DNA from 2 places in the Nicoliella sp. ESL1106 genome. Region 1 is predicted to be linked to the other one. Evidence: riboswitches for the same ligand, from Rfam matches in the RefSeq annotation. Region 1 holds a riboswitch; the other holds the start of a gene.
The links. A riboswitch is a leader RNA that binds a small molecule or an ion and turns the genes downstream of it on or off. The one in region 1 is predicted to bind thiamine pyrophosphate.
Positions count from the first base shown of each region.

Region 1 (11,539 bases):
CCATATACCTTCATTGCCATCATCGTCTTAAGATCGATCGGCATGCCACCACCACCGTCACTATCGATCCCAGCAATCGTTAGGGCTTCTGGAAATTGTTGCATTCGAATGCACCTCGTTTCTAAATTCAGTTAACATTAGTATTAATTATATCAAAATTGAAGGGGGGCGTTAATTTAAAAATAAGTTGGCACCAAGTAACTACATACCTAGGAGGATTTTAATATGAAAATTAAAGCAACTGATGAATTAAGATATTTAGAACAAGTTTTTAATAAGAAGGGGTTTTCAGAAGCAGACAGTAAACTATTGGCAGATACACTTGTGGATGCTGATTTAAGGGGAATCTCATCCCATGGAATCCAGCGGTTAGCATGGTATTTAAAAATGGTGGATGATGGGACAATTCAACCGCAAAATCAGGTTAAGATTCTTAAAGAGGCTCCGACCAGTATGTTAGTGGACGCAAATCAAAATATGGGCCAAATTGCATGTAATGTTGCAATGAATAAACTAATTCAAAAAGCAAAGGAAACGGTAATTTCGATGGCCGTCATCAGCAATTCCAACCACTTTGGAACTGCTGGCTATTGGGCAAGAAAGGCAGTGGCAGAAGGATTAATCGGCATTGCGTTCACGAATACAAGGCCATTGGTCGTGCCAACAAATGCATTAGAATCTTTTCTAGGTTCGAATGCATTCGCATTTACTTTCCCAGCTGAACCACATCCATTTGTATTTGATGGAGCAACTTCGGTCGTTTCTGGTGGAAAGATTCAAGTTTTAGACAAGAAAAAACAACCCCTTCCTGGTGAGTGGGCGGTTGACAAGCAACGCAACGTCGTCTCAGATGCAAAACAAGCGGAAGATATTTTAGCCACTGCAGCATTAACGCCAACTCAAAAGGGGGGCGGTGTTTTAACGCTTGGTGGTGCAAACGAACACAATTCTAACTATAAGGGATTCGGAAACTCACTAGTTGTTGAAATTTTAACTGGAATCTTAGCACAAGGGTCAATTTCTGCTGATACTAATGTTGGAAAACATGATTTTAGCCAATGTTTAATTACAATTGATCCCTCGTTTTTTGGCAACTTAGCTGATCTAAGAGCTAAGGCGACCGATATGTTTAACCGCATTAGAAACTTAGATCACCTCCCAGAAACTGAAATTAAGATTCCTGGTGATCGTGAATATAAAAACTATGCGCATAATCAAAAACATGGGGTATCGATCGATGATGTAACGTCAGCACAAATTCAACAAATTGCTACGGAACTATCAATCCCAGCACCACAGGCACTTTAATCTGAAATCGGGATATAATTATCTACTGGTAAGCAGAGTAATTATGTCCCGATTTTTTATGCTTTAATCATTTTCCAAACATAAAAACACCGCTAAACCTAGCCTTCAGTTTAGCGGTGTTTTTATTAAAAGAATTGTGGTTAAGAATTTGATCGATTTAAACTAGGTCGATGTGCATATCATCCTTCTTGATCTTCTTAGAAGCTCGGAGGAATTTACCAAGAACGTAAGCGATAACTGCGGGAACAACAACACCGAGAACCAAGTACATAACGAACGTCCCCATGTTTTGGGATGCTAGCGTAATTGGGGCAATCAGTGAGTTCAAACCAAGCCCAGCTAACTTAAATGAAACTGAGAAGTGGAAGAAAAGCGTTCCAATTGGAGCAACAACTGCTGCTGAAACCATTCCTGGAATTGCAATGTAAGGGTTCTCAGTGACGTTACCAAATTGAACCTTTGGAGTGATCAAGCCTTGGGCGATGTTTGCACCAGGCTTGTTTTCTCTAAATGACATTACAGTGTAACTGACGAATTGGGCAGTCGTTCCTAATAACGCAGCCCCTGAAGAAAGGGGATCAAGCATAACTGCGATGGCAAGGGCTGCAGAAGATGCAGGAGTCATCACGAAGACTGACCAAACAATTGAGATCACTACTGAACCCAATAGTGGGTTGATCGTCATTGTTTTAGCAATTACTCCGGAAAGCCAAACCAGGGCGGGAGTAGTAACAGAAGCCATTCCTAATGCTGAAACCGTTCCTACTAAGGTAGCTGCGAATGGAACTAAGAACATATCCAATGGGGTTTTCCCGGTTAAGTATTTACCAACAAGTGTTGCAACAACTGCTCCACCCAAGGCACTAACTGGTTGACCAATCATGAAGATGGCAGATCCAGCTGGTTGAGCTAATAAATGTCCCGTTGCGGTCGTCGCATTCATCGGTCCGCTAGTAAAGAAGACATTGTTCGCACCAACAGTAGCAGCAACCATAGAACTAAAAAGAACTAACGTGTTCGTCTTTAATTGTGAGGCCACCGCCGCACCAATTGCTGGTGCTAATAAGTATTGACAAATCAATCCGATTTGCGCAAGTGCTTGCCAATGAACAAAGTTCGAAATGGCACCAAGCAATAATCCAACACCTAAGGTAACTAAAATTGCATTGGACACCCCATTAAAAACTAGATAAGCACTTTCTTTGAAACTAGACTTTGCTTTAACATTTGACATGTTAGCAGCATTCATCTGTGGTGAATCTTTTTCTGTCGAATTCATCATATTGAATCAACTCCTTTACTATGAAATATATATTATGTATCGATTAGAAAAAGTTAGAATTTGATTAAATTTCTTTTCGATGTTTATAATTAAAACATAATCTTTTTAATTCGTCAAGCAAAATTTTAGATTTCATAAATAAATCAGTGTATAATTATTTAGTTTACTAATAATAAAGGAGTGTTCATCTTGAATATTTTAGTTGGTGCACCTAATGAAAACTTTGATATCGAACAAATGAAACAAAAAATGGTTAAACATCCTGGTTTGATGAAAGAAAACCTCTTTTTTGCTGACCAACAATTATCTGAAATGGATTTAAATTCAATTGACGTCATCATTGGTTACGATCATAAATTGGTTCCAACAATTATTAATAATCCAAAAAGTCAATTAAAATGGATACAAGCCCTTTCAGTCGGGGTAGATTATTTCCCACTTGCAAAAATGAGGGAACGGGGGATTAGATTAGCTACGGTCAAGGGAATTCATTCTGAACCGATTGCTGAAACGATCATGGGGATGATTTTTAATCAATATCGGAACTTAGAGCGGATCACCAAAATGAACCGATGGGAAAAGCCGACGCATCCATTCAAGATCCTAGAAGATCGCAGTGTGGTAATTTATGGGACTGGTGCAATTGGGATGCGGTTAGCAGAAATTTTACATGTGTTTAACGTTAAAACTATTGGAATCAATCGCAATGGACATCAAGCTAAGTTCTTTGATGAAACATTCACCATGACGGACTTTAATGCGGACGTAGTGAATGCGGATATTATTATTAATTCACTACCCTTGATTCCAGCCACCGATAAATTCTTTGACCAAGCCTTTTTCAACCGTTTAACTAATCATCCCATATTCATCAATGTGGGACGCGGTGGCAGCGTCGTTACAAATGATTTGATCGATGCATTGAATCAACAAATTGTAAGTGCAGCATCCTTAGACGTAGTGGATCAAGAGCCATTAACAGATAACAGCCCGCTTTGGCAAATGGAAAATGTATTTATTTCTCCGCACATTGCTAGTTTGTTCGATCAGTATGGCGAACAATCGTTAGAAATTTTCTCAGAAAATCTTCGCGAGTATGAATATGACGGTGCATTATTGGTCAATGAGGTTAATTTGAACAAATAAAATAAAAGGGTCCCATTTTTAACTGGAAAATGGGACCCTTTTGGGACTATAATTGAATAATATTACATAAAAAGGTAGTGAAAAAATGCATTTTAGTATTAGTCAACTCCTACTACTTTTTCCGTTCGGCTTTCTTGCGGGAATCGTAAGTAGTACGGTCGGCATGGCTTCACTAGTGTCTTATCCAGCGTTATTATACGTTGCTGGATTACCACCAGTCTATGCGAATGTCACCAATAGTTCATCAGTTATTTTTAACGGGATCGGTTCTGGATTGTCATCAATGCCGGAATTGAAGGGACACGTAAAGCAGTTAATTACCACCTCCATCTTTATTTTTGGTGGTAGTATCATGGGAACGTTCCTATTACTTCATTTTTCAAGTGCTTCTTTTACCAAGTTAGTACCATTCTTCATCTTATTTGCTGCACTTACGATGATATGGCCAAAGAAAAAGGGAGCAGAGCTTCAGAAACGTGAAGTTGGTAAATTAGGACAGATCCTATACTCAGTTGCCATCTTTTTAACGGGAGCCTATGTTGGTTACTTTGGGGCCGCTTCTGGAATTATCGTTAATGCAATCTTATCAAAAATCACTAATGAGAAATACGCTGTTTACAACGCGATTAGAAACGTTTCATCATTCTTCGGTAATTTGGTTGCCATGATTATTTATGCATTTCAATCCCATGTTTACTGGATTTTAGTGTTACCACTGGGATCTGGATCGTTAATCGGCAGTTACATTGGCCCTAAGATCGTACGGATCATCCCTGAAAAGGTAATCAAATGGATCGTGGCCATCTTAGCATTCGGCCTTGCAATCCAATTGTTTATTCAAGCATATTAAAATAAAAAGCGTCTTACCTGATGGTAGGGCGCTTTTGTGTGTCGTAATCAAAAATTGTAAATTATAATTGATGGATTTTCATTCGCGTATCGATTTCATTATCATTGATCGTTGCTAGTTGGTTATATAATTCAACGAAAAATGATGCTGGTTGGTTAGGGTATTTTTCCCCCGCAATTTCACCAGCGATACTAAAGGTAGCAGTTGCTCGAACTAACGATTTAAGATCATTTTCAACTGCAATTGCGGTAGCTAAGATCCCATCTAGCATGTCACCAGAACCAACGTTTGTTTGAAAATATGGATGGCCGTTATCGACTGAGTAGGTTGTATTGCCATCTGTAACGATATCTCTTTCTCCAGATAAGACGACCCAACAATCGTATTTTTGAGCCACTTTTTGGGCAATTGACGCAACATCTGCATCTCCATTTCCAGCATCGATTCCATTTGCAGTCCAGTTAACGTTTGCAAGATAGGCGATTTCACCAGCATTACCACGGATCACATTGAACTTGACTTCCTTAGCAGCACGGAAAAAATTATCCTGGCGTAGTTCAGTTGCACCAATGGCAACTGGATCGATCACGACGGGAATCCCACGTTTATTTGCGACCTTCCCACTTGCGATTACATTTTTCAACGTATCTTCATTAGTGGATCCCATGTTGAAAACAGCTGCTGATGCAATGTTAGTTAGGGCAGCTGCCTCGCGTTCATCCGTGAACATGATGGGTGAGCCTCCGTAAAAATTGATTGCATCCGCTACGTGTTGGGGGGTCACCATGTTGGCAACGTTTAAAATCACTGGATTGAGCTTATGAATTGATTCAATCGTTAACATTATGCTTCTCCTTTCAATACCTGAATCGTATGGGCAACTTCTTTACTTTGCATAATATCAGAAATAACGGCAACACCACTAACAGAATGCTTTAGAACTGATGCTACATTATTTTCATGGATTCCACCAATGGCAACAATGGGCTTCAATGTCGCTTGGTTCATCTGAAATAGGCCATCTAAACCAATCGGTTCCTTAGCATTATCCTTACTGTGAGTTGAAAAGACTGGGCCGACACCTAAGTAATCAACGCCCGTTAAGTCACCGCTAGCAACTAATTCATCAATATTATGAACTGATAGACCAACAATCATCCCATTTGCTTCAGCTACGACGTCTTGAATTGGTGTGTCACTTTGGCCAACGTGAATTCCATCAGCATTAATTTGGCGCGCTAACTCAAAATCATCATCCACAATTAATGGAATCGAGTACTTGCTAGTAATCTGACGAACTTGTTTTCCTAATGCTAAGCGATCATCACCGCTCAAGGATCCATGGTCTTTTTCACGGTATTGGAACATAGTAATTCCATTTTGACAAGCCAGCGTTAATTGCTCAATAAATTTATCCTTATCTCCATCAATGTTTTGGGTACCACCAATAAAGTAGACCTTCAACATATCCGTATTAAATTTTAACATCTGTTCCTTCAGCTCCCCAATGATTTAGTGGTCCGTGTCCTTGCCCAACATGAATTTCATGTTGCAAGATCTCATTCATGTAGGCTTTAGCACACTTAATTGCTTTTTCAACATGACAACCCTTGGCAAGTTCTGCCACCATTACTGATGAAAGGGTATCACCAGTACCGTGCTTGCGCTTAGAGTCAACATGTTTACCAGTCATCCAAAAATCGGTGCCATCGGCCAATAGTACATAATCAGCGTTCTCGGGACCATCGCTATGGCCACCCTTAATAACGACATTCCTAGCGCCCAATCTTTGAATTTCTCGAGCAGCATCTTTAATTGCCTCTTTACCTTCGATCTTATGTTTAACGATCGTTTCAGCTTCAGGCATATTAGGTGTAATAATGTCAGCTAACGGGATGAGATCTGAAATCACAGTATCGATCGCATCATCGCTCAGTAGTTTCGCACCACCTTTAGCAACCATAACTGGGTCCACCACTAAGCTGCCGAACGAGTATTTCTTAATATTTTTAGCAACGCATGCAACGTGTTCAGAATCAAATAGCGCCCCTGTCTTAGCCGCCTTAATCACAAAATCATCAGCGATTGAAGCAAACTGAGCATCCACCATTTCGAGGGGAAGGGGATATACCTTTTGAACATCCAATGTATTTTGAGCGGTTACTCCGACCACCACGCTAGTGCTAAACACATGACATTCCTGCATGGTTTTAATATCAGCCATCATCCCAGCACCGCCACCAGAATCAGTTCCAGCAATCGTTAAAGTTTCAGGAAATTCTTTCATTACTTATATTCCTCCTTAGCAGCTTCTAGAGATTCCTTAAATTGCCAGTCTTGTTGATAAAACGCCTGTTCCCAGAACTGCCATTCTAGTTCACAACTCTTTAAGAAGTATTGACTTGCTTCTGCTAGTTCTTCATTAGAAGCATGTTCAGCAAATCGATCAACAAATTCAAACACAGTATCACTCATGGTCTTATCATTTTCCTTACTAGCATAGAACATAATCCAATCATAATAGGGATTATCCTTAGTAGCATACCCTTCACTAACCAAGTGATCAGCGATTTCTGAATAGGTCCAAGGACATGGTTGAAAAGCGGCTAAAATATTCAGTAACGAACCCGTTTCTCCTGCCCGATGCATATGTGATTCATATAAATATGCCTTAGGCGATGGGGTAGCGTGTTGTTGACTTTCATATGTGACCCCCGCAATGTCACAGAAAATATGATGGGGATGAATTTCACTATTTAAGATAAAACTAATTTGACCATTAAAGAAATTCATTAATTCACGGTCATTACATTTAGCAATCGCATTACCATAAATTTTAATGAATTCACTAAGGTATTGATAATCTTGTTGAACATAGAATTTCAATGCCTTGGCAGGGACCTCACCATTAGCAATCCCCTTGATGAAGGGATGTTCGAAAATTCCCTTTAGAATTGGTTGTGCTTGTTGTTTCAATTGATCTGAAAACATGTTGAATCCTCCTAATTAATAACCATCCTGGGAAATAAAAAAAGCTTCCTGAGCAATTCAGAAAGCGCCTATTAATCGTTTTTATTTCGACTTCAGCCACGTTCCTACGCTAGTATTATCTAGAATCAGGTTCAATGGGTATTATCTCAGCCATACGGCACCCCAGTGGACAGTTAGATTATTTAATTACAAAACTAATATACCATATCTACTATTTAGTGTCTATTCACAAACACATAATGGAGTTAAGATTGACATTCTTTAATGGTTAGATTAGAATTCAATTAAAATAATATTAAGTAGGTGATCATTTGACTTATAAAATTGCATTAGCCCAAGCATATTCCGATATTGACCAAAATGTTAATCAAGTTAAATTTAATGACTTTGTTAATCAAGCTGCGGAACACGGCGCTGAATTAGTTGTCTTTCCAGAAATGTTCATGAGCACCATATCACCAACGGCTGGATTGGATGAAATTAATCAACATTCTGAAGCCCTGGATGGCCCATTTGTAACCAATGCAAGACAAACAGCGATGACAAAGCATGTCTGGATCATATTCGGGATGCGTGAAACTAATGATGATAATAATGATAAACGGGTCTATAACACGATCGTTGTCATCAATGATAAGGGTAACATTGTTAGCACCTATCATAAAACGCATCTCTACGATGCATTTGGGACTAAGGAGTCTGATCAGATTAAGCCTGGTAATAAATTATTTGAACCGATTGATACGCCATTCGGTAAAATTGGCTTATTTGTTTGTTATGAGCTTCGGTTCCCAGAAGTAGCGCGTTATGAAGCAATTCATGGCGCTGATATTATTATCATTCCAACAGCTTGGGTTAGCGGGCCACTAAAAGAATATCACTGGAGTTCCTTATTGAAAGCTCGTGCAATTGAAAACACGACCTTCATTGTGGGATGCGATAAACCCGATAGTGACAACCGAGTTGGGTTGAGTCAAGTAGTCGATCCAATGGGAATCGTCGCTGCCCAAGCAGGAACTAACGAAACCATCTTGTATGCTGATATTGATTTAGATGTGATTAAGAAGGTGCGCCAAAAATTACCATCTGCTGCACAACGGATGCCAGAACTATATTATTAGAATAAATTATCCAATAATAAAAACGGTAGCTCCATTTCACTATGGAACTACCGTTTTTTTATTATTGATTGTTATTTGAGAATGCACCAATAACTCCTAATACCACTAAGATGATTGCTCCCCAGAAAAACACTTTCAACATCCAGATGATAGCTGCAAATAATAGGATCCACCAAAGCCAACTACTGAAAAACTTCCATACTAACCAGAGCATCAAAATCGTTATTAATAATACGATAATCACTTCACACCATCCCTTTAAATTAGTCAATTCATTTTAGCACATGAGCAATTTAAATCAACAATCATGTAATAACTTAATTTTAAATTGTGAATCAATTCACTAAGTGTAGAATAAGTAATCTACTATTATTTTGAATGGTTTTCTATATCACTATTATATAGTAACCGTGATATACAAGCCAATTTGGATGATTTATTGTCTGTTACTGAGACGCGCTCAGTGATTGACTTCGCCTTTATAGCTATATAATCATACGAAGTTGTTCAATTAAACTGAATAATAATTTACAAATAAAATAAGCATCTGATCAATTTGCTTTTGATCAGGTGCTTATTTTATTTTTTCAGCTGATTAAGAATATTTAACACATCAGCTTTATTTACTAGCCGATGTGATTTGTAATTATAAAACATCGGTTGATTCGTTTCGATTTGGTCTAAATCATCTTGATTGCTAGTTGATTGAGCAACATCACATGCATCCGCAATTCCGTTAATATCAGGATAACCAAGTTCATCCATGAGGCTACCCAATACTACATCAGGTGATTCGTGCTTTAGTGCTTCAACATACTTTTGCTTATCCACATAGTTCACCTTCCTTAATTAATATTAGCCTAATTTTAACACAGTTGATTCAAAGGGCTTTAAAATAATCACTAAGATAAATTAATTAAATTAGTATTAGATTTTAATTAGATGTTTAATATGGTATGATATTAAAATATATAAAATAAGGAGTTAATATATGATTAAAAACGCAAACGCAATTAAAGAGGGGATTTTAAACGTCCTAAACGGTGTCAGCATCGCAGTAGTGGTTACCCTAATGCCTGCAGCGCTGTTAAATGAAATTCTTAATTACGCTCAACGCTTTTTTCCGAGTTTATCAATTATCAATTCATTAGTTTCATTTGCAATGGTCCTGCTACCAGCTATTTCTGGATTATGTGTCGCAATGTATTTTAAAATGAAGACACTAGAAAGTGCATCGTTAGCATTAGTTGGAGCGATGGGAGCTGGTAACTGGATGATTAGTCCAGCAGGGGGCTTCTCTGTAAAGGGAACTGGTGATGTAATCAACATTATGATCACCATTGCAATTGGGGTGATTATAATTAAGTTAATTAGTCCATGGCTCGGAAGTTATAACGTCTTATTATTACCAACTTTATTAATTATTATTGCTGGTGGTATTGGTCTATTGACCCTCAAACCAGTGCGAATGATTACAAAATTAATTGGTGATCTAGCATTATCTGCAACTGAACTGCAGCCAATTATAATGGGAACTGTAATTGGAATTATCTTTGCAATCCTAATCTTAAGTCCCATTTCTTCAGTAGGAGTTGCTACCGCAATATCACTAAATGGTATTGCGTCAGGATCTGCAAATATTGGAATCACTGCTGCCGCAATTGCATTAGCGATTTATGGTAGTAAAGTTAATTCATTTGGTACCAGTATTGCACACTTTATCGGAACTCCTAAGATTCAAATGGCTAATGTTTTAAAAAAGCCCAAAGTATTATTGCCATTGGCCATTAATGCTGGAATCGCTGGTGGAATTAGTGCATTTTTTGAAATTAAGGGAACGCCCTTAAGTGCTGGATTTGGTTCAGCTGGATTGGTAGGCCCAATTAACGCCCTTAAAGGCGGTGCTGAAATTATGATCATTATTATTACATTCTTGATCGTACCAATTGTTATTGGTTACCTGAGTAAGTATATCTTTATGACAAAAATCCATTACATGTCTGCTGATGATTTTTATTTAAATTATAAATAATGAAAAAAATTCCAACTGAATTAGTTGGAATTTTTTTGTTAAAAGCAAGTTAGGGAATTGAGAATTAATGATATTTGCATTTACTTTACATAACATTTATTATCTGAAGTTATATCTAAAAGGGACTTGTCAATATCATATTCATAATGATTATCTGATTAATGGTTAAATCTATAATTCACATTTCTCCATTTTAAAAATAAGTATGTTAATGATATCATTTCTAGTATAATCGTCTTATAATTAACATAATTTATAAACAAGAAGGTGCTAATAAATGCATATTAATTTTCCTAAACTATCTAAGGATAATCCAACAATTGGCAAAAATAGTAAAATTAAAGATACCAATTTCGGTCAATGGATCGAAATTGGTGAAAGTAACTTAATTGATAACTGTACATTTGGTGACTATGATTACACTGGTCAATATTGTTTTATGCAAAACACGGATCTAGGTAAGTTTAATAGTATTGCCGCAATGGTAAGAATCGGCCCTACTAATCATCCTTATGATCGTGCCGCTCAGCACATCTTTTCTTATAACGGTGGTGCCTATGGCTTTGAGCCTAAGGATCAAGAATACCTAACTAAGCGTAAGGCAATCCGAACTAAGATTGGTAATGATGTTTGGATCGGGCACGGTGTATTGATTCAAAGCGGATTAACCGTTGGTGATGGTGCTGTAATCGGTTCTGGTGCAGTCGTGACCCATGATGTTGAACCATACACAATTGTTGGTGGGGTTCCTGGTAAGAAAATTAAGGATCGATTCCCTGATGAAATCAAGACTGACTTAGCAAAAATCG
Region 1 covers NZ_CP196341.1:31,625-43,163, forward strand. The annotation lists gene thiD (bifunctional hydroxymethylpyrimidine kinase/phosphomethylpyrimidine kinase) at 1-104, opposite strand, end outside; gene ACSVI6_RS06920 (Ldh family oxidoreductase) at 226-1,308, shown strand; gene ACSVI6_RS06925 (PTS sugar transporter subunit IIC) at 1,466-2,557, opposite strand; gene ACSVI6_RS06930 (NAD(P)-dependent oxidoreductase) at 2,780-3,736, shown strand; gene ACSVI6_RS06935 (sulfite exporter TauE/SafE family protein) at 3,822-4,586, shown strand; gene thiM (hydroxyethylthiazole kinase) at 4,648-5,430, opposite strand; gene thiE (thiamine phosphate synthase) at 5,430-6,074, opposite strand; gene thiD (bifunctional hydroxymethylpyrimidine kinase/phosphomethylpyrimidine kinase) at 6,061-6,873, opposite strand; gene tenA (thiaminase II) at 6,873-7,577, opposite strand; TPP riboswitch at 7,661-7,752, opposite strand; gene ACSVI6_RS06960 (carbon-nitrogen hydrolase family protein) at 7,889-8,698, shown strand; gene ACSVI6_RS06965 (hypothetical protein) at 8,760-8,942, opposite strand; gene ACSVI6_RS06970 (hypothetical protein) at 9,278-9,529, opposite strand; gene ACSVI6_RS06975 (PTS sugar transporter subunit IIC) at 9,690-10,730, shown strand; gene ACSVI6_RS06980 (LbetaH domain-containing protein) at 11,008-11,539, shown strand, end outside.

Region 2 (11,539 bases), 360 kb from region 1:
ACTCCATTCAGGTAACATATATATTCCTTTATGTAATTTATATATTACATTAAAAAATTAATATGTCAATTCTAAAATTATCTTGAATATCAATATCCACTATTTAATAAACCCATTGATCAATAATATGCGTTTTAAATTCACTAAGGTGGCGTGCAGTTCTTCTCCACTTTTTAAAGAAGTTAAAGAAACCCGCAAAAAGGCAGTCTCATCTTCTGAACCCACCAGAAATTTATCTGAATGGAACAGTCGAATACCACTTTTCAGGAATGTCTCTTCCATCTGCTTGCCAGAAAACGCCCGATCAACTTTAATGATCCTAAAGAAGCGGTAATCATTGGCAACTTTTGGAATTGCGAACACTTCATCAAAAATTGTATTGGCTTTCACAACAGCATCCAGTTTGCGTTGCATAATTTTACCAGCGACCCCGTTTTGTAACGCCCGAGTCACAATTTCAACATCCAAAGCAGACGTCTTCACATTGATGTTGAAGATCGCATTTTCAAGCGGTTGCTTAAATTGATTGGCCATTCGGATAAAGCCGACCCGTAATCCTGAAACTAGCGATTTGGACATGCTGCAGATGTAAACACTTTGGTTTGGGACGAGGTTACTTAGCTTCGTCAACGGTTTGGTTCGGTATAAATTTAAAAAGTTTAGGTAATCATCTTCAATCAAAATGAGTCCTTGCGTTGCAATTACGTGCGCCAGTTCGGCCCGCCGTTGTTCAGAAATCGTAATCGTGGTCGGGTTGCTATAATCTGGCATTAAATAAACACCACTAATATTTTTATTGCGACATTGTTGGGCTAATGACTGGGCGGACATCCCCGCTTCATCCCCATTAATTGGGATCAACTCGATGCCCCGCATCCGAGCAAGCTCAATTAGATTCGCATAGGTGAATTGATCCACCGCAATCTTATCGCCACTATTAAAGAGACTCATTAAAATTACGGTTAGGGCGTTTTGCCCACCCGAAATAACCATCGTATTTTGCTTATTGACCGTCATCCCAACTTGATCCAGATAGTGGCTAGCAATCAACCGATGCTTTAACATCCCCGATGGTTCATCATAGTTCAATAAATCAATTAGGTTGTTCTGATTGGCGACTTCCTCAATTGTTGATTTTAAAAGGCCGTTGTTGTTCTCAAAGGAGGCATTAAAGCCTAATTCCTTAATATTTTGGGCATCGTTTCTTGAAATGGTCTGCAGACCGTGCACATTTTTAGCCACGTAGGTACCACGGCCCACCATTCCATAAGTCAACCCTAACTGTTGGCTCAATTTATAGGCCCTGGTAACCGTCGCAAAGCCAATGTCTAAAAAGTCGGCTAATTCGCGTTGCGGCGGCAGCTTAGTATCTGGTAGTAGGGTTTCGTTATCAATGGCTTGTTGCATCTGGATAACTAGCGATTGATAGTAGGGCCGTTTCAATTGCGCACGGTCGGGACGCCAACTGAGCGGGTAGTCAGTAAAAATATTGATCGACATGTCGTTCACTTCTTTCGATTAAAATTGTAATGAGTACAATTATAGCATTGATTGTACTCACTTATGTTCTTATAATCGGATATAAACATAATTAAGGACGTGATTAGCTTGAAAAATCAATCATTTCAATTTGCGTTTCAAAAAACGATTCCGATCATGGCGGGATTTATATTTTTGGGCGCTACATACGGAATTTACATGCACCAAAGCGGCTTCAATTTTCTATACCCAACGTTAATGGCTGCCACTATTTTCGGTGGCTCAGTTGAATTTGTGATTGCCAACCTACTATTGGGCAAATTCAACCCTTGGTTAGTGTTCTTTTTAACGTTCATCATCAATTCGCGCCACCTGTTCTATGCGATCTCAATGTTGCAAAAGTACCGCGGGACCGGTCGTAAACAGATTTTCATGGTCTTTGGAATGTGTGATGAAACCTTTGCCATCAACTATGCGACTAAGGTCCCAGAAAATATTGACCATAAGGAATTTATGTTCTACGTCACCCTCCTAGACTATGCGTACTGGGTCTTTGGTGCCTTTTTAGGGGGCGTCTTAGGTGGCTTGATCACCATTAAGCTGCCCGGATTAGACTTTGTGATGACTGCATTATTCTTGGTCCTATTTGCTAATCAATTCATGAACGAAAAGAGTCATTTTAGTACCATTACTGGACTAGTCGTCACCTTTTTGGCACTATTTATCTTCGGATCCCAATGGTTCTTATTGGTTAGCTTAATTGTAATGGTGGCTATCTTACAGGTGAAGTACAAACGGGAGGTGGCAAAATGAGCTTAACTGAACAAATTTTAACAATCGCGATTGCCTCAATCACCACAATGGCGACGCGGTTCGTGCCGTTCTTCGTCTTTCCCGAAAATAAACCGACCCCTAAGTTCGTCAAGTACCTGGGTGATTATTTGCCTCCAGCCATTTTGGGCATCTTAGTGATTTATTGTTATAAGGATCAAATTATAAATGTTAACCAAGAAACGCTCTTTGGCATCATTGCTGGGGCGGTCACGCTGGGGCTGCACTTTTGGAAGAAGAACATGATGATTTCAATCTTAGCGGGAACGGCAACCTATATTGTATTGGTCAACTTTGTGCATTTTTAAAATCATCAGATTAATCGCCCCGTCAATTCAATTTAATATGCAATTTTGCCAAAACTCCCCTATAATTAAAGTTGCTAGGGGAGTTTTTTGACTGAGACCTTTTTTGGAACCCTTCGAACCTGTGAGACAATGCTCGCGTAGGGAAGCGAAAACCAAAGTGTCGATTGAACTCACCAAGTATTAATTTCTTGGAGGTTTTATGAAATGCATAAAGCAATTTTTGACGGCTATGCAACTGAATACGATCAATGGTTCATGGCCAATCAACAGGTCTTTTTAAGTGAATTAAAGTTATTGAAGGCTACCTTAACAGGGGCGGCCACCGAACGCGTCCTTTCGATCGGCTGTGGGAGCGGGTTGTTTGAAGATGCCCTCCATCGCCACTACTCGTTGCCACTCTTTGATGGGATTGAACCATCCACAGACATGGCAGCAATCGCAAAAAAACGGGGACTAAACGTTACGATCAGTACCGCCGAAGCCGTCGAGCTACCAGCGGATACTTATGATGTGATCTATTTCAACGGCAGTTCGAGCTATATTAAGGACCTCAAGTTCGCCTATCAACACTGCCTTAAAGCTTTAAAACCAGGCGGACGCTTTATTTCACTTGACATCCCGTTAGAAAGTGCATACGGAATGCTTTATCACATCGCGTCAAGCGAAGGCAGCTACGATTCAAAATACCTGCGTGCGATTGCACCAGCGCATCCCTACCCCGTTGAACTGACTGGTTCATTTTATTCATGGACCGCACGGGATAAAAAGGCACTGTTTGAAAACGAGTTGCAATTAATAAACGTTAATACCCAACAGACCCTCCTTGCCAATCCACTCTACACTAATGATTTCGTTGAAGAACCCGTTGCGGGTTTTAGAAGTGGCGGTTACGTAGCAATCATGGGCCAAAAACAATAATCGGCAGCATTTATTGATTTTTTCATAAATTAAACTCCCAATCTAAATTTATTGATTATCATTCTGTTAGAATATAATTATTAATTATACAAGGAGTATTAATTTGGGTGCTTTAATTGATTTTATTTTAAATATTGATCAACACATTATCAATATTGTTAACACATTTGGTAACTGGACTTATCTCATTTTATTCATAGTGATCCTGTTGGAAACTGGAGCGGTAATTATGCCATTTTTGCCAGGGGATTCATTACTGTTCGCAGCTGCCGCGCTATCTGCTAACGCTAGTTATTCGTTGAACATCTGGATTTTTATCGCAATCTTCCTAATCGCCGCCATTGTTGGTGATTCGATCAACTTCTGGGTCGGTGAGAAGGTCGGCTTAAAATTACTGGACCACAAGTGGGTTCAAAAAGTCATCAAGCCCAGCCACCTTGATAGTACGCGCCAATTCTTTGATCAACACGGTGCAGCAGCGGTCTTTTTAGCCCGCTTCATTCCAATCTTACGGACGCTGGTGCCGTTCATCGCGGCCACCGGGAAGATGAATTACAAAAAGTTCATTTTTTACAACGTGACTTCCGGATTCGCCTGGGTATTGCTGTGTTGTGGGGCTGGTTACTTCTTTGGTAACATTCCATTCATTCAAGAGCACTTCTCGGCAGTCGTATTAGGGATCATCGTGGTTTCATTAATCCCAGCATTAATTGGCTTGATTCGCCAAAAAGTAAAGAAATAACATTCAGAAAAGCGGTCCCCTTAAGCAAGTAGTAAGGGGGCCGCTTTTAATTGTAGTCAACAGTTGTCTAGCATATAATGATAATTAAGATATTAACTGGGGGCTTTAAAAAATGATCACTAAAATCAACCAAACTACTAAGGCGCAACTAAAGCGCATCATGTCAATTTGGCTTACAAGTAACTTAGCAGCAAACGCCTTTGCCGGCAGTGATTACTGGATGAATCGTTACAGTCCGATTAGAAAACAACTTTTGGCAGCCACCGTTTACGTTGCTATTAATGATGAGCAAATCATTGGAGGCGCAGCAATTTTAGATGATCAGCTGATCGGTCCATTCGTTGATCAAAATTTTCGCCAACAAGACATTGCTACCCAGTTACTAAATCAATGTAAAGCTGAAGTTGCCCAGATTAGTACCTCAGTGTACCTAAAGAACCCCACTGCCATTATGTTCTATGAACAAAACGATTTCGTGATCAAGGGGCAGTTCATTGAAGAAGCCACCAACGAAGTAAGGTATCAAATGAAATGGCATAAAGACTAAAAGCGCTACGCCATAAAAGACTTACTGAGACTAATGATAATAATTTTCCATAATTCATGATTAACCACTTCAATTATGTTTTTAAAAATCACTTTAAAGATTTATTGTTTTAATGAAGCGTTTACATACGGTTGGGGGTAGAAAAATCTTTTTTAATTTAATTCCTTAATATAATTATGATATACTATAATATATCAAATGTTTATATTGGAAAGGATAATATTCTTATGTCATCAGTTAATATTCCAGGTCAATGGGACTTGTACTCATTTACTGGTTTACCAGATATATATCATTGGAAACCAGGGATAGAGGCTAACAATAGATGGTCGATCGCATATAAGGAATATAAACGTAAAAGCAGTTCTTATCATGCGACTTCTGTAGCGTTTTCAATCATTGGTATTTTTTTAGTAGCTTCATCTAGTTTACTTACTGCTTTTGCGGGAATACTGTTATTTATAGCTTCCTTTCTTTTGAGTAGACGTGGACCATTTTTTAATGCAGCGCTTGATAAGAACAGTCGTGCTCAAAATCATTTTACAAACGTTAGTTACCAGCACACAGATACTTTTATTCAACCATTAGTTAATTATTTTAACTTAGGACCATGGAGAAGTTTCAGAGTTAAAAGAGAATGTATTATCTATAATCAAGATATAGTTATATATTTCGATGCTGATAATTCACTACTAGTTGTCTATAATAGAGACTGCATAAAAGAAGTAAGTCGGGAAAGAGTACATACCGGTTCCCATTCTACTGGTTCATCCAATTCATTTGGTGTTGCTTACGCTAATGGAAATACTGGTAATGCTGTTGGAACAGCATATACTAATAGTGAAATAAATAGCACAGATAACTATGAATGGCATTTTGACCTTTTAACCAACTTTATGAATCATCCTAGAGTTTCTTTTGTATTGCCAGATTCACCACAAGCAGAAAACTTTGTTAAAGAAGCTTGTGGGATCCTACAAAAATAAGAATGTTTTTATTTTTCATTTCATCCTAAATATTAAGCACTACACCCTTAAGTTTGTAAAAAATTTAGGGGTGTTTTTGTATGGCCAACATTAGTGCTAAAAGATCATGAAAGTGATTGGAGAAATTATTTCTTTAACATCAAGGAGCTAAATTACAAAAACTAGGCGGAAAGTCCTCGATCCAATACCGATAACTTTCCGCCTAGGAAAAAAATATATTAATGTACAAACTTTAGGGCACACATCAACTACGACGCAGCTTTTTTATTTACATTTACTAATTTTTCAATCGGTCTAAATCAATGGAATGCTCATCCTTAGCAATCATGATTGACGTTGTAACATCGCCCATCACATTTAAGATGGTCCTGAAGATACCAATCAACCAATCGGCTCCAGCAATGATTCCCACCCCACTGATTGGTAGACCAAGGGTTGGTAAAACGATTGCTAGTGATACCAATCCACCACCTGGGATAACGACCGTCCCAAGACAGGCCAGCGTCGATACCATGATAATCTTCAATCCGATGCCCACCGTCAACGGGACTCCGAATAATTGCAACATCGTAACACTTGCTAACCCTAGATACATGGATAAGCCATTACTATTTAGGGTCATTCCTAATGGCAGAACCAATTCGCGAACGGATTCCCCGATACCGAGACGTTTATTGGCATCAAGCATTTCCATTGGTAATGCTGCGGCTGATGATGCCGTAGTCGCAGCAATTAGAATGATTCGTGAACACTTCAAAAGAATTTTCAATGGCGAAACCTGTGTTTTAAAACTACAAATACAGATCAAACCAATCAGAAATAAAATCACAGCAACCGCATAGATGATAATAAACATCAATAGCGGGAATAAAATTTTTATCCCGTTGGTTGCGATACTGCCGATTAGTAAAGAGTAAATCCCCAGCGGCGCACCAATTAGGATCGTATTCATCATTTCGATCAAAATATGATTACACTTATCAATCGCACCCAAGACTAAATCGAATTGCCCCCGACGATTGATTCGCATAATTGTAAATCCACAAATAATTGCAAAAATCGTGATTTGAATGACCTGACCGGCACTTAAAGCTTCAAAAATATTCTGCGGAAAAAATGATAGAATCGTATCGGAAATCGAAGGCGACTGTTTATGAACCAACCCGCTGGCGTGACTTGCTAGGTTCAAGTTCAACCTAATTGGTAACCCGACTAATAAACCAACCACAGCTGCAGCAATCGTGGTGGCTAGAAAAATCATCACCATTTGCATTCCAATCTTACGAAACTGACCGACGGAAAAGTGGCCCACAGCTGAAATTACCGAACAAGTTACCAGTGGGATTACTATCATTTGAAGAAGGCGTAAAAAAATTTCACCAAATATTTGTAACCACGCCACCTTGGAACCACCAATTCCACCAATTAAGATTCCAATCAACATTCCCAGAAGAATTTTCAGGGTTAAGTTCTGTTTCAACTTCATTTTCAGTCTCCTAATAGGCTTGTTTTTGTAAGATCATCGATAAGAAATGTACCCCCGCATTTAGATCAGCAGCGACTGTAAACTCATCGGGACGATGGCTAATTCCATTACTGCTGGGAACAAATACCATTGCAGTCGCAACGGCCTTGCTCATTATCTGACTATCATGTCCTGCTCCAGATGCCATTTCTAAAAATGTGATTTCAGATTGACGCGCTAAATCTTGGTTAACATTTAGAAGCTGATGGTTTAACTGGGTAACAGGAACCTGTAAATAACGATCGATGATTCCACGCTGCCTTTTAACTAATTCATTTAAGCGGAATTCAAAATCATCCAGTTGATCCTCAGAATCAGACCTGCAATCAATCGTAAAGCTAAACTGTCCACTGATAACGTTGCTAACGTTGGGGTGGTTCATGACTTTACCAATCGTCAAAACGAACGGTTGTTTAAAACGATTGCCCAATTGATAAATCGAATCAATTAGATGACACCCTTTTCTTAGCGCATCACAGCGCCCCTGCATCGGTGTCGTTCCAGCATGGTTAGCATGTCCATTAATATCCACAGTATAGCGCCGTTGCCCAACGATCGAATTTACTAACCCAATCGATGCGTTCGTTCTTTCTAATTGGGGACCCTGTTCAATGTGTAATTCCGTAAAAGCATCAGGTAACTCACAATTACGCAAAGTAACTTGTGGTTGACTAGTCAATTGCTCAACGGCCTTTTTTCTAGCAGCTTCAAAGCTAGTCCCATTTGCATCGACTAATTTTGGCGGAAGCGTTTTATTGACATAGTATTTCGAACCCGTAAAAGTGGCGGGAAAACGACTCCCCTCTTCCTCACTAAATGAGATCAAGCGCAGCGTTTTATTCGGCTTGCCATTTTTGGATACTGTATCAACAATCGCCTTTAATCCACCCAAAACGCCATATAGTCCATCATACTTACCACCATGATCGACCGTATCCATATGGGAACCAACCGCAATCACCGAATCCGTTTGCCCGATGAAGTCTAAAAAGACGTTTCCAACCATGTCAACGGTCGCCTTAAAACCCAGTCGCTGTCCTAAGTGAATCAACCGAATTTGATTTTCAATCCAGTATTCATCATAAACCAATCGGTGTTGTCCTTCATCGGAATCAACAGTAAATTGATCTAACCAATCGTTTAAATTAAGCGTTCCTTTCATCACCATGACAGTGCCTACTTACTAACCCCAAGCAGTGGTGAAGAAGCAACCGCACCACTATTAACTACCCGTCCTGGCTTAGCAAGGTATGCTTTGCGCCCAGCTTCAACCGCTAGCTTAAATGCTTCTGACATTAATGGGATGTCGCCAGCAGTTGCCATTGAAGTATTCGCCATTACGGCATCAATTCCCATTTCCATGGCTTCAGCAGCTTGACTAGGCCGTCCAATTCCGGCATCAACAATCACTGGTACTTCGATTTCGTTGACCAAAATTTGAATTAGGTCCTTAGTGGCTAAGCCGCGGTTAGTCCCAATCGGTGCGCCTAATGGCATCACCGCTGATGCTCCAGCTTCAACTAACCGCTTTGCAGTGATTAAATCTGGTAAGAAGTATGGCATTACGGTAAAACCTTCATCAGCTAAAATGGAAGTCGCCTTGATCGTTTCTGCATTATCGGGCATTAAGTATTTTTTGTCTGGAATCACTTCTAGCTTAATGAAATCACTGCCGCTTAATTCGCGCGCGATTCGAGCCATCCGAATTGCTTCTTCGGCATTTTTACAACCAGAAGTATTCGGTAAGATAGTGACATTTTCTGGAATAAAGTTTAAGATATTTTCGGCTGCTGCTTCGGTTCTACGCAATGCCATTGTGATAATTTCAGCCTTGGCATTATGAACTGCAGCATCAATTAGGTCGTATGAATATTTACCTGAACCTAAGATAAACCGTGATGTAAAATGGTGTCCGTTAATTACTAAATCGTCTTTAATTGCCATGTTAAATTTCCTCCTTATTTTCAACCACTGGTAGTTGCATGAGTAATCTTAAAATTGCGTTTGCTTGATGACCGGCACAAATAATTACCCGTGGTGCCATCAATCCCTCTGATCCACTCGTCTGACCATCACCACTAATGTAGACGTTTGGGGATTGTTGTTTGGTTTGAATTTGATTTGCACCATGGACCCCCGCTAATCCGTTGCCCATTACTAATGGTTTATCTGGAAAAGCACTGGTCGCCCCATCGAGTAGCATCGCCTTGGCAGCAGGGTTATCAAAAGCTTCACAAATAATGTCACAGTCAGCAAAGAGTTGCTCAATATTTTCAGCACTGACCTTTGTTTTAATCGCATCCACTTTAATAAAGGGATTAAATTCTAATAAATTTTGCTTTAATGCAGTGACCTTTGGCATCCCAATTTGACTGAACTTGAACTGTTGGCGGTTCAAGTTGCTTAATTCCACATCGTCAAAATCGATTAGGGTCAAATGACCCACGCCTGAACGCGCCAATGCAATTGCAATGTTAGATCCTAACCCGCCTGAACCTGCAATCGTAACATGTGCATTCTTTAGGGCCTGATACGAGTTGTCAACATTGCGATCCTTCATCTGCATAAAAAAATCTTCAACACTGATTCCATCAATTTGAACCGTCATTGCTAACCACCTCCTACGAACGAAATTAATTCAACGTGATCATTTGGATTTAAAGTAATTCCATCGATTTCATTGCGATGGACGATTGATCCGTTTAATTCGACCACAACGTTATCTTGATGCTGAGCATATTGAGCCAATAAGAATGATAGCGGTTTTCCCGCCAATGCTTCCACTGGCTTTCCATTAATGGTTACCAAAGTAAAAACCTCCTTTCTAGACCCAAGAAAGGAGGTTTTTTAACGCACTAGTTAAGATTAAACCCCTTCCTTCGGTAGTATCAACTACATCAGGTTCAATGAGTATAATCTCAGCCAATTACTTGGCACCCCAGTGTTTAAATTATCATCACAATTGTAAATAAAAAACGGTTCCCCTAGTAAAACCCAGGAGAACCGTCCTAATTATTCGATAATTAATCAGCGATAAAAGAACTGCATCTCCCTTCGCTGGTATTAACCAAATCAGGTTCAATGGGTATGATCTCAGCCAATTGCTTGGCACCCCAGATACAATGTGATAAATATTTAATTTTGAACACCCATATATTAACACTAAGCTTAAAAATTTGTCAACAATAAAATTTTAAGCCTAGGACAGTTTGATAAAAAGCTAGCAACAAAAAATATCTTATTATCGAACGATAATAAGATATTTTTTAATATTATCCATTTATACTTGCTTCTGATTTTCTTTGGCTAATCAATACATATCCACCAAATCCAACTGCCCATACAATTGCAGCAATGGCACCTACAACATCATCGGGAATGAAGAATAAACTAGCGAAGATTACCAAAAAGAAAGCGATGGTGAGCGGACTGGTAACATTGTACCAAGGCGTTTTAAACCCATTTTCAATATAATCACTTGATTGACGATATTTCCGATGTGCAAGCATTGTTAATGCGTATACCAAGATATACATATCACTAGATGCACCAGTTACGATTGTAAAGACTGCTCCAGTCGCTGCACTAAGGCTCATAATTGGAGTGATCAATGCCAAACTAGCTGATAGTAAAATGGCAGCTGCCGGAACCCCAGAATTAGAGATTTTACCAAACTTTTCCTTCATGAAGCTGCCTTCCTTCGCTTCAGTCGCTAGTTGGTAAAAGTGACGCCCAGCTGAGAAGATACAGCTATTTAATGCCGAAGCAGCAGAAGTTAGAACCACAAAGTTGATCACAGCTGCAGCAGCTGGAATTCCAACCAATTGGAAAACTTGAACGAATGGACTTTTATCTGGTGAAAGCGAAGTCCATGGAATAATTCCCATAATTACCACCAATGCACCAATGTAGAATAGTAAGATGCGAAGTAAGGTTTCATTAACTGCCTTCTTGATCACGTGCCGTGGATCCTTTGCTTCACCAATCGTGATACTTACGAATTCAATTCCTTGAAAGGCGAAGAATACCATTGGAAACGCAGAAATAAAGTTAAATGAACCGTGGGGGAATAATGTCAAATTATTAGTAATGTTAGCAAGTGATGCATGACCAAGTGGCGTTGCGCTGTGTCTAAAGATCATAAAAATCCCGGTAACGATCAAAGCAACGATTGCGATAATTTTGATCATTGCGAACCAGAAT
Region 2 covers NZ_CP196341.1:393,097-404,635, reverse strand. The annotation lists gene ACSVI6_RS08575 (aminotransferase-like domain-containing protein) at 100-1,500, opposite strand; gene ACSVI6_RS08570 (AzlC family ABC transporter permease) at 1,600-2,292, shown strand; gene ACSVI6_RS08565 (branched-chain amino acid transporter permease) at 2,289-2,618, shown strand; gene ACSVI6_RS08560 (class I SAM-dependent DNA methyltransferase) at 2,823-3,536, shown strand; gene ACSVI6_RS08555 (VTT domain-containing protein) at 3,640-4,278, shown strand; gene ACSVI6_RS08550 (GNAT family N-acetyltransferase) at 4,391-4,825, shown strand; gene ACSVI6_RS08545 (hypothetical protein) at 5,053-5,811, shown strand; gene ACSVI6_RS08540 (dicarboxylate/amino acid:cation symporter) at 6,089-7,297, opposite strand; gene ACSVI6_RS08535 (hydantoinase/carbamoylase family amidase) at 7,308-8,504, opposite strand; gene ACSVI6_RS08530 (thiazole synthase) at 8,513-9,280, opposite strand; gene thiF (sulfur carrier protein ThiS adenylyltransferase ThiF) at 9,282-9,944, opposite strand; gene thiS (sulfur carrier protein ThiS) at 9,947-10,144, opposite strand; TPP riboswitch at 10,193-10,287, opposite strand; TPP riboswitch at 10,369-10,462, opposite strand; gene ACSVI6_RS08515 (amino acid permease) at 10,609-11,539, opposite strand, start outside.
Region 2: it holds a riboswitch for thiamine pyrophosphate, as region 1 does, so the genes downstream of both, thiS (sulfur carrier protein ThiS) here and tenA (thiaminase II) in region 1, are expected to answer to the same signal.